Regions from separate parts of the Mycolicibacterium alvei genome, predicted to be linked through region 3. Evidence: predicted binding sites of a transcription regulator. Region 3 holds the regulator's gene; each other region holds the start of a gene.

Region 1 (3,275 bases), 1.0 Mb from region 3:
CCTGCGCAGCGTAGTCACGACCGTAACGCTCGTAGACGTACTGAATGACGTTCTCGCGCAGGTCCGACTCGATGTCGATGTCGATGTCGGGCGGCCCGTCACGGGCCGGGGACAAGAACCGTTCGAACAGCAGCTCGTTGGCAATCGGGTCGACGTTGGTGACCTTGAGCGCGTAGCAGACCGCCGAGTTGGCCGCCGATCCCCTGCCCTGGCACAGGATGTCGTTGTCCCGGCAGAACCGGGTGATGTCGTGCACCACCAGGAAATAGCCGGGGAACTTCAGCTGCTCGATGATCCGCAGTTCGTGTTCGATCTGCGCATAGGCCTTGCCTGCGTTGTCGACGGGCCCGTACCGCTCGGCAGCCCCGGCCATCACCAACTCGCGCAGCCAGCTGTCCTCGGTATGCCCGGCCGGGACGTCGAACGGTGGTAACTGCGGGGCGATGAGTGCCAGCCCGAAGGCGCACTGCTCACCGAGATCGGCTGCAGCCGAAACGATCTCGATGCCGAACCGCTGGGCCATCTCCTCCCCCGAGCGCAGGTGAGACCCGCCGAACGGGGCCAGCCACCCCGCTGCGGTGTCCATCGAGTTGCGGGCCCGGATCGCCGCCATCGCCATGGCCAGTCGACCCCGGTCGGGTGCAGCGAAGTGCGCGCCGGTGGTCGCCACCACCGGTAGCCCGAACCGCTGAGCCAGTCCGGCCAGGGTGGCATTGCGCTCGTCGTCACACGGATGGCCGTGATGGGTGAGCTCGACGCTGACCCGGCCGGCTCCGAAGCGATCCACCAGATCGACCAGCGCGGCGGCGGCAGCTTCCGGCCCACCTTCTGAAAGTGCCTGGCGGACATGACCTTTACGACAGCCCGTGAGGATGTGCCAGTGCCCGCCGGCAGCTTCGGCGAGGCCGTCGAAGTCGTAACGGGGTTTACCCTTCTCACCACCGGCCAGGTGCGCCTTGGCAATCTCTCGGGACAACCGCCGGTACCCTTCCGGCCCGCGGGCCAGGACCAGCAGATGCGGGCCGGGCGGATCGGGATCCTCGGTGCGGGGAATGTTCCCCAGCGACAACTCGGCGCCGAATACCGTGGCCAGATCCAGCTCCCTGGCCGCCTCGGCGAACCGGACCACGCCGTAGAGCCCGTCGTGATCGGTCAGCGCGATGGCCCGCAGGTTCAGCCGGGCCGCCTCCTCGACCAACTCCTCCGGGGTGCTCGCACCGTCGAGGAAGCTGTAGGCGCTGTGCGTGTGCAGTTCGGCATAGCGGATCGACGTTCGCGACCGGTCGAGCTCCGGCGGCTGATAGGTGCCGCGCTTACGCGACCAGGCCGGGCTGTCCCCACCGTCGCCCGCGAGCTCCAACGGCAGGCCGGAACGGCGCGGCTTGCCGGTCAGCACCCGCTCCATCTCCGACCAGCTCGGCGGCCCGTTGTGCCAACTCACCACTTCAGCATATCGAACGTTTGTTCGAAGTTGAATGGGGTGCGTACCTCGTGATGCCGACCACGCCGCCGCCCCCTACGATGCTGCTGGGCTGGGGATCGGCTGTGAGAGGACGGGCAATGGCATCGACGTCAGCATCAACCAGGTACATCGGCTACGTCGGTGGTGTCGCGGTGGCGGCCGGAGTCGGGGCGGCGATCGCCGTGGCCGGACAGGGCACCGCCCACGCTGATTCGACCGACGGCGCGGCCAAGGACTCGACCAGCAGCACATCCCAGCACGTCAACGCCGGACCCAAACGCGGTGAGACCAAGGCCGGCGAGACCAAGCGCCCCAAGCCTTTGTCCACGTTCAAGGACAACGTCTTCAAGGACACCCTCGACAAGCAGGCCGACACGATCGAGAAAGCGGCCGCACGCGTCAACAAGGCCGTACAGGACGCAAGACCCGCCAAGCCGGAGGCGGTCAAGCCCAAGCCGAAGCCCAGCGCCGAGGAATTCGAGGCCGGCGAGGTCGCCAAGCTCAAGGACCTGTTCACTCCCAAGCAGGCGGCGGCACCCAAACCGGCGCCGGTAGTGGCCGACACGCCGGACACCGAGACCGTCGCGCCGCGCGCAGTACAGGCCCAGGCCGACACCGCGGACGATGGCCCGGCATGGGATCCCAACCCGTTCCGCGGCAACGATCCGGAGCCGACGGATATCCCCCAGCCGATCATGGATCTCCGGAACGCACTGATGGATGCCTCACCCAATGAGCTCGATCCCCTCGTGCGTGAGGCGACCGAACAGATCTACCGGGGTAGCCAGATGATCCCGTGGGTCAACGCCGTCATCCCGATCGGCAAGATCGTGACCAACCTGGCTCCCGCAGTCGGCAACGATGCAGCCGCCCTGGATGCCAGGCAGACCATCATCAACGAGTTGATCAAGACCACCCCGCCGGGATCGTTCGTGTACTACGGCTACGACCTCGTCGCCGACGTGATCAACCTGGAGGGTCCGGCCGCCGATCTGAAGGTCCAGGCCGTCGCGACGGTGTGGGATCTGCTCGATCCACTTCACATTGCCCACAATCCGGGCAAGTCCGGTATCGGCAACGCCGCCGGCTGACTCGGCGTTTCGGCAGCCGCTACTCGACGAGTGACGGCGTGTCGTGCCGCAGTGTCTGGCCCCGGAAAAACTCGGGGCTGCGAGACCGCCAGATCATCATCAGCACGGCACCGAGGATCAGCACGCCGAAGCCGATGTAGAACACCAGGCCGATGCCGCCGACCGCGGCCCCGCTGGCGTTGTCCGGGTCCATGCTCTCGCCGATCGAGATGACGAACACCGCGGCCAGCACGATTCCGCCGAGCAGGGGGAACAGGAACTTGAACACCATGTTCTGGGCGTTGGCGAACAGCTCACGGCGGAAGTACCAGACACACGCAAACGCCGTGATGCCGTAGTACCAGCAGATCATGATGCCAAGGGCCGCAATGGTATCCAGCAGTGCGCTCTCCGACAGCAGGCTCACCGCGGTGTAGAACACCCCGGTGACCACCCCGGCGGTGACGGTTGCGAATACCGGCACCAGGTAGCGCGGGCTGACCTCGGCAAAGCGTGGCGGGAACGCCTTGTAGGCGCCCATCGCCAGCATCGCCCGGGCGGCGGGCAGGAACGTGGTCTGCAGGCTGGCCACCGACGAGGCCAGGATCGCCAGGAACAGCAGCGGCCCTGCCCACGTGCCGAGCACCGGATCGGCCAACGCCGCGAACACGTTCTCGGCGTTGTCCGGATTGCCCAGTCCCAGGTCGGCTTCACCGACGCCGGCATACATCATCACCGCGACC
Region 2 (3,275 bases), 200 kb from region 3:
GCGCATTGGGCCGAAGTCGATCCGGTCGGCATCGCCGTGGGCGCGGCGCTCAAGGTGATGTCGGTGGGGGCCGAGTTCTCCGCCAAGGACACCGCGGCATCGGGCAAGAAGCTGAGCAAGGCCAAGGCCGACATGGTTGTCGCGGTGCGCAAATGGGCCCTCGACGGCGGCTTCATGGTCAAGCGTCGCAAGGAACTGTGGATCCGGGTCGCCAATGTCGCGGCGTTCTTCGCCACGCTGGCCGGCTTCTTCCTCTGGTTCGGTATCACTTTGTGGGGGTTGCCGTTCGCGGCGTTCTTCGTGTTCTCCGTAAGTTCGTGGAAGGGCGGTGTGGGGACCCGTCGGACCCCGGCCGGTCGCGAATTGTGGTCGCGGGCCGAGGGTTTCCACCGGCTGTTGTCCACTGACTCGGCCGAGACCAGGTTCGACTTCGCTGCCCGCAAAGACCTCTACCTGGCCTATATTCCGTTCGCGGTGGCCGGCGGTACCGCCGCACTGTGGGCCAAGAAGTATCAGGACACCGTGGGGGCCGCTGCACCCCAACCAAACTGGTACAACTCGTCGTCATCGTCGGACAGCAGCCACGGTTTCACCGGCGGATCCGGGGGCGCGGACTTCGACAGTTTCGAATCGGCACTATCGTCGTCGATCGGGGCGTACACCGCCTCGCAGTCGTCCTCCTCGTCGTCGAGCGGCGGATCATCGTCGTCCGGTGGAGGCGGTGGGGGTGGCGGAGGAGGAGGGGGAGGCTCGTGGTGAGACTGCTGTTGATCGTGGTGCTGGTACTCGCGGTGGCGGTACTGGTGGGCTTCGTCGTGGGCTACAACAAACTGCGGGCGGCGGACGTGCGGGTCGCCGAGGCGCTCGGTGGCATCGACGTCGAGTTGACCCGCCGGGCAGCACTGATTCCGGCGCTCGTGCAGGCCGTGGCAACGTTCGCCTCGCACGAGACGGCGGTCCTCGGCCGGGTCAGCGGGGCCCAGGCCGCCCTGGCCGCGGCGACCGGTGGTGCCTCGGTGGTGCAGCGCAGCGCCGCCGAACACGATCTGGACAGTGCGCTGACCGGCATGCTGGCGTTGGGATCGTCCTACCCGCAACTCAATTCGTCCGCCAACTTCATGAACCTGCAGGAGAACCTGACCGACACCGAGAACAAGCTGGCGTTCGCCCGCCAGTACTACAACGACGCTGTGGCCACCCTCAACCGGCTGGTCGGATCCATCCCTTGGGTGTATCTGGCGCCGCTGGCCGGAGTATCGGAACGGGAGTACTACCGCTCTCCCCAATAGCTTCGAGGTTCCAGGCAGACCCGCCTGAGCTCCTGCCAAAAAACTTTGGCCACTTTGGTCCCGTGGGTCCCAAACTCGGCGCTTCTGTCAGGATATCGAACTAGTGTTCGAATCATGAAGGTTGGGTTGGTGCAGAGCCGGGACGCGGTACAGACCGCACTCGCCGGCCACCTGGCCGCGACCGCGGCGCTGGCTGACAGTGATTTCACCGGGTTCGACACCGCCGAGTTGTTGGCGATGCAGTCCCAGCGCGAGCAGCAGGCCCGCACGCAGGCGATGATCGATCACCGGATTCAAGCCGCCCTGATGGCTCAGGCCGCCCCGCACGAGATCGGCGGCAAGTCCTGGAAGGATGTGCTGGCCACCCGGATGCGGATCAGCGGCAAGGAAGCGTCACGCCGCGTGGCCGCAGCCGTCGACCTCGGGCCGCGCTATGCCATCGGCGGTGAGGTGCTGGAACCGCTACTGCCCGCATGCGCCGAGGGGCTGCTGTCCGGGGCGATCAACACTGAACACATCACGATCATCGGCGACACCGTCGCCAAAGCCGAAAAGTACCTGAGCCCCGCTGAACTCGCCCAGATCGAAACCGACCTGGTGGCCGCAGCCACTCGCGACACCCCCGAAACGCTCAAGGCCGCCGCGGACAAACTGCTCTATCTGCTCAACCAAGACGGCGACTCACCCGATGTCGCCGCCCACCTACGTGGACTACGTGTCGGCAAACAAGATCCCGACGGACTGGTTCATATCCAGGGCTGGCTCGACCCCGAGACAGCGGCATATCTGACCACTGTCACCGGCGTGTGGGGCGCACCCGGCATCAACAACCCCGGTGACCAACAACCAGTCCACAACCCCACGCCCAACCCGCTCGACACTCCCGACGCCCCAGGCGCCGACGCCCCAGACGCAAAGGCCGAACCCGAGCCCGAGCCCCAGCCTGAGCCGGCTGCTACCGACGAGTCCCCAGGTCAGCGAGCGCAGCGGGAGGCGGCGAGCCGCGACACCCGAACCCAGGCCCAGCGCAACCACGACGCACTCAAAGTGGCACTGCGCGAACTGCTGATGTCCAAACGACTCGGCCAGCACGGCGGCCTGCCGGTCACCGTGGTCGTCTCCACCACCCTGGCCGAACTGGAAGCCGGGGCCGGCATCGCCATCACCGGGGCGGGCCTGCGGATGCCGATGACAGACCTCCTCCGCTTGGCATCGCACAGCTTTCACTACCTGATCGTCTACGAGCACCACACCGCCGAACCGCTCTACATGGCCCGCACCACCCGACTGGCCACCAAAGCCCAACGGCTCCTGCTCTACAACCGCGACCGCGGCTGCACCCGCCCCGGCTGCACCGCACCGGCCGACCACTGCCAGGTCCACCACGCTCAAGCCGACTGGCAACACGGCGGACACACCGACGCCCCCGACCTTGCCCTGAGCTGCGGACCCGACAACCGCCTCATCGGACTGGGCTGGACCACCAGCATCGACCCACACACCGGCCGCATCCACTGGCATCCACCACCCCTGATGAACACCGGCCAAGACACCCTCAACCACCACTTCCACCCCGAAGAACTCCTGGTCCCACCGGAAGAATCTGGCGACGGCTAGAACCCGCCCCAATTCAGCCCAACCACGCTGCTGCACAACATGATTGAGCTCCGACACGCGCAAACTCGACATGCTGGGCCTGATTCCTTGAGTCGGGGGCAGCGATGGGCAACTGCTCGAGCCCGGACGGCAGCTCTGCGTCAACTCGACGTCGATGAGCCGAGCCATTAGGGGAGCAGCGGGCCGGATACCTAAACTGATTCGGTGCGTCTTGTCTTTGCCGGAACTCCAGAGCCTGCCCTCCCGTCGTTGCAGCGGCTGATCGACTCGCCCCGTCATGAGGTGGTCGCGGTGCTGACCCGGCCCGACGCCGCGGCCGGACGTCGCGGCAAACCCGCTCCATCGCCGGTCGCGCAGCTGGCGCTCGAA
Region 3 (3,275 bases):
CTACGCCTCTACGCCTCGGCGCCGCGATGCGCCCGTAGCGCCTCGATCTCGCGTTCGAAGTCCTCGGCCGACGAGAACGACCGGTACACCGAGGCGAATCTCAGGTAGGCGACCTCGTCCAACTCGCGGAGCGGTCCGAGAATCGCCAAGCCGACCTCATTGCTGGGGATCTCCGGCGTGCCGAGCCCCCGGACGGCATCCTCGACCTTCTGCGCCAAAACATTGAGTGCATCATCGTCGACCTGCCTGCCCTGACAGGACCGGCGCACGCCACGGATGACTTTCTCCCGGCTGAAGGGCTCGGTCACGCCGCTGCGCTTCACCACAGCCAGCACCGCGGTCTCCACGGTGGTGAACCGACGTCCGCACTCCGGGCATGATCGCCGGCGCCGAATGGCCTGGCCCTCGTCGGCCTCCCGGGAATCGACGACGCGCGAATCAGGATGACGGCAGAACGGACAGTGCATTACCGCTCCTTCGTCATACCGCCGGACAACTAGTTCGAGCGTCCTTGAGCGTACCCGCGATGCCCGCGGGAGACTCACCGCCGGGTCCAGTGGCATGTAGGGACTCACTCCGACGCCGGCCAGTGTGGCTGCCGGCCAGGACGATTCAGCAGGCATCGGGCTGCTCAGCCCACCGGCGCGAGCAGCGTCTGCCCGGGGTCGACTGCTGCGGATTCCAGTTGGTTGAGGTCACGGATCTGCTCGACGACCCGGGACACCGGGGCATCCGGGGCGACCCTGCGCGCCACCTGCTGCAGCGTCTCCCCCGATTTCACCTGGACCACCGCAAGCTCGGTCGGCTCCGGGCTCTCGATCCCCATCACCCCACCGAACTGGGCCACGAGGCCCAGCCACACCGTGATGCCGGCGGCGACCAGGGCCAGCAACACCGTGGTCACCGGCGTGATGGGCCGACTGCGATGGGATGCGCGCGACATCAGCACTCCGGTTCCGCGGTAGCGGACCGTGCCGGCAGCGGGGCGGTCCGGGGCCGGGCGTTGCACCCGGCGGACCGGCCTGGCCGCACCGCTACCGAAGGTGGCGCTGCCCTTCGCACCTACAGCACCGGCAGTGCCGGCACCGCCCCGAACCCTGGCGCGCTGCGGTGGCGACTGGGGCACGGCCCGAGCCGCGCGGGAACGGCTATCGGCGGGGATATCGATGATCGCCATCTGACTGCCTTTCGGTGGGACGGATTCGCTCTTGTGTTCGAATGTACTCGCTCAGGTGTTCGATTGATAGAACATGTGATCGAACTGTTGCCAAACGATAGAGCAGGGCACCGACGACTCCGGGGTCGCCGATCCCGCACCCGGGCCGGAAACACCCGTCGCGCACCCCACCACGCGGCCCCACCAGCAGACACGCCCACAACACGCGTCGAACACATGTTTGATTAATGTTCGATCAACGACTACATTCGGCCCCATGAGCGACGATCGCAGCAGGGACGGCAGCACCGACAGCCCGGCCGGATCGGACGGCGCCGGCCCACGCCGAACCGAAGGGCTCACCGACCGGCAACGCACCATTCTCGACGTGATCCGCGCGTCGGTGAGCAGTCGCGGCTACCCGCCGAGCATCCGCGAGATCGGCGATGCGGTCGGGTTGACCTCGACTTCGTCGGTCGCCCACCAGTTGCGCACCCTGGAACGCAAGGGCTACCTGCGTCGGGATCCCAACCGCCCGCGCGCGGTCGACGTACGTGTCGCCGACGATCCGTCGCCCACCGCTCTGGTGTCCACCGACGTGGCCGGTTCCGATGCGCTTCCCGAGCCGACCTTCGTGCCGGTGCTCGGGCGTATCGCCGCGGGCGGTCCCATCCTGGCCGAACAGGCCGTCGAGGACGTCTTCCCGCTACCGCGCGAACTGGTCGGCGAAGGGTCGCTGTTCCTGCTCAAGGTCGTCGGCGACTCGATGGTCGATGCCGCCATCTGCGACGGCGACTGGGTGGTCGTGCGCCAGCAGAGTGTGGCCGACAACGGAGACATCGTGGCAGCCATGATCGACGGCGAAGCCACGGTCAAGACGTTCAAGCGGACCCGCGGTCAGGTCTGGCTGATGCCGCACAACCCGGCATATGAGCCGATCCCCGGCAACGACGCCGCGGTGCTCGGCAAGGTTGTCACCGTGATCCGCAAGATCTGACCGTCCGGCGGGCCCGGTTGCACCGGATGGCGGCCCGGGCCCTACCGCTCAATCCGTGCGCACGAATCCGTTCGTACGGGCGAATTCCTCACTGGCAAACCAGATCTCGGCCACTGCATCGTCGTACTCACTGCTGTCGGGCGCCCAGTATCGGCCGGACTTGGTGTCCGCCTTGATCGGATAGCCCTCCGGCGCGCGGTTCGGGTCCTCCAACGGTAGGTGGATCGCGGTGGCACTGGGTATCTCGTCGAGTTCGATGGCGGCATGGCGCCCGCTGTGCGCCTCACTGCTGTAGGCCTCACCGCTGTAGGCCTCCGCCTCGGTGATGACGCGGGTGGGCGCGGTGTCCACGTTGTCCTGATCGCCCGGCACCAGTCCGCTCAGCGCCGCGAAAGCCCCGGCCTCGCGCATCCCGCCGACTGCACCGCCGAGCGACCGGGTGTCCGGCGGGTTCTCGTCTACGAGCTCCGCTTCGAAGTCATCGACGTCGTCGTCTTCGGCGACTTCCTCGAAGTCGGCGTCGATGGGCGTATCGAGGTCTTCGTCGTCGAATCCATCGTCCTCGAAATCGTCGTCTTCATCGTCATAGTCGGATTCGAAGTCGTCATAGTCGTCAAAGCCCTGCTCCGGGCCGGCCAGCCGCGAGGAATCCTCCGGCGGTTCCTCGTCCTCGCCCGGTGCCCCGTAGCCGCCGGCCGCTCCGTGCGGGGCGGCCCACTGACTGACCGGGATGGCGATGTCGGTGGGCTCGTCGTACGGAGATGCCGCACTCGTCGATTGCTCGCCGGGTTCGGCGAACCGCGTCGTCGCGACCTCGCCGCCATAGGCAGCGCTCGGCCCGTAGTCGTTCGCCACATCGGACCCGCGATCATCGCGATACTCGTCGCGGTCGTACCCACCCGATCCATACCGAGCATCGCCGTATCGGTCCTCGTCATAGGACGAAGCCTTGGGGCCGTCGGCGTAGTCGTCGTCGAACGGGTCATGGTCGAAGTCGTCATCGCCACCGGCGCGGCGACGGTGCCAGAGCGCAGCCCCCACGATCAGCCCGGCGAGCAGCACGACCGGGACCACCGCGATCAGCCACCACCAGCTCCAATGCCAGGAGAACGGCTTCTTGGT

What was found. Region 3 encodes LexA, which represses DNA repair genes until DNA is damaged. Its sites were predicted from a motif close to CGAACANNTGTTCG; they were not measured.
Region 1: the regulator LexA is predicted to act here: its motif matches at 1,455-1,468, upstream of G6N44_RS11115 (error-prone DNA polymerase).
Region 2: the regulator LexA is predicted to act here: its motif matches at 1,386-1,399, upstream of G6N44_RS05160 (HNH endonuclease signature motif containing protein).

What each region holds. Positions count from the first base shown of each region.
Region 1 covers NZ_AP022565.1:2,308,533-2,311,807, forward strand. Annotated here, with positions in the region: gene G6N44_RS11115 (error-prone DNA polymerase) at 1-1,441, opposite strand, end outside; gene G6N44_RS11120 (hypothetical protein) at 1,561-2,553, shown strand; gene G6N44_RS11125 (APC family permease) at 2,573-3,275, opposite strand, start outside.
Region 2 covers NZ_AP022565.1:1,101,243-1,104,517, reverse strand. Annotated here, with positions in the region: gene G6N44_RS05170 (DUF2207 domain-containing protein) at 1-759, shown strand, start outside; gene G6N44_RS05165 (LemA family protein) at 753-1,289, shown strand; gene G6N44_RS05160 (HNH endonuclease signature motif containing protein) at 1,404-2,906, shown strand; gene fmt (methionyl-tRNA formyltransferase) at 3,111-3,275, shown strand, end outside.
Region 3 covers NZ_AP022565.1:1,300,415-1,303,689, forward strand. Annotated here, with positions in the region: gene nrdR (transcriptional regulator NrdR) at 9-467, opposite strand; gene G6N44_RS06165 (LysM peptidoglycan-binding domain-containing protein) at 632-1,177, opposite strand; gene lexA (transcriptional repressor LexA) at 1,434-2,153, shown strand; gene G6N44_RS06175 (LGFP repeat-containing protein) at 2,202-3,275, opposite strand, start outside.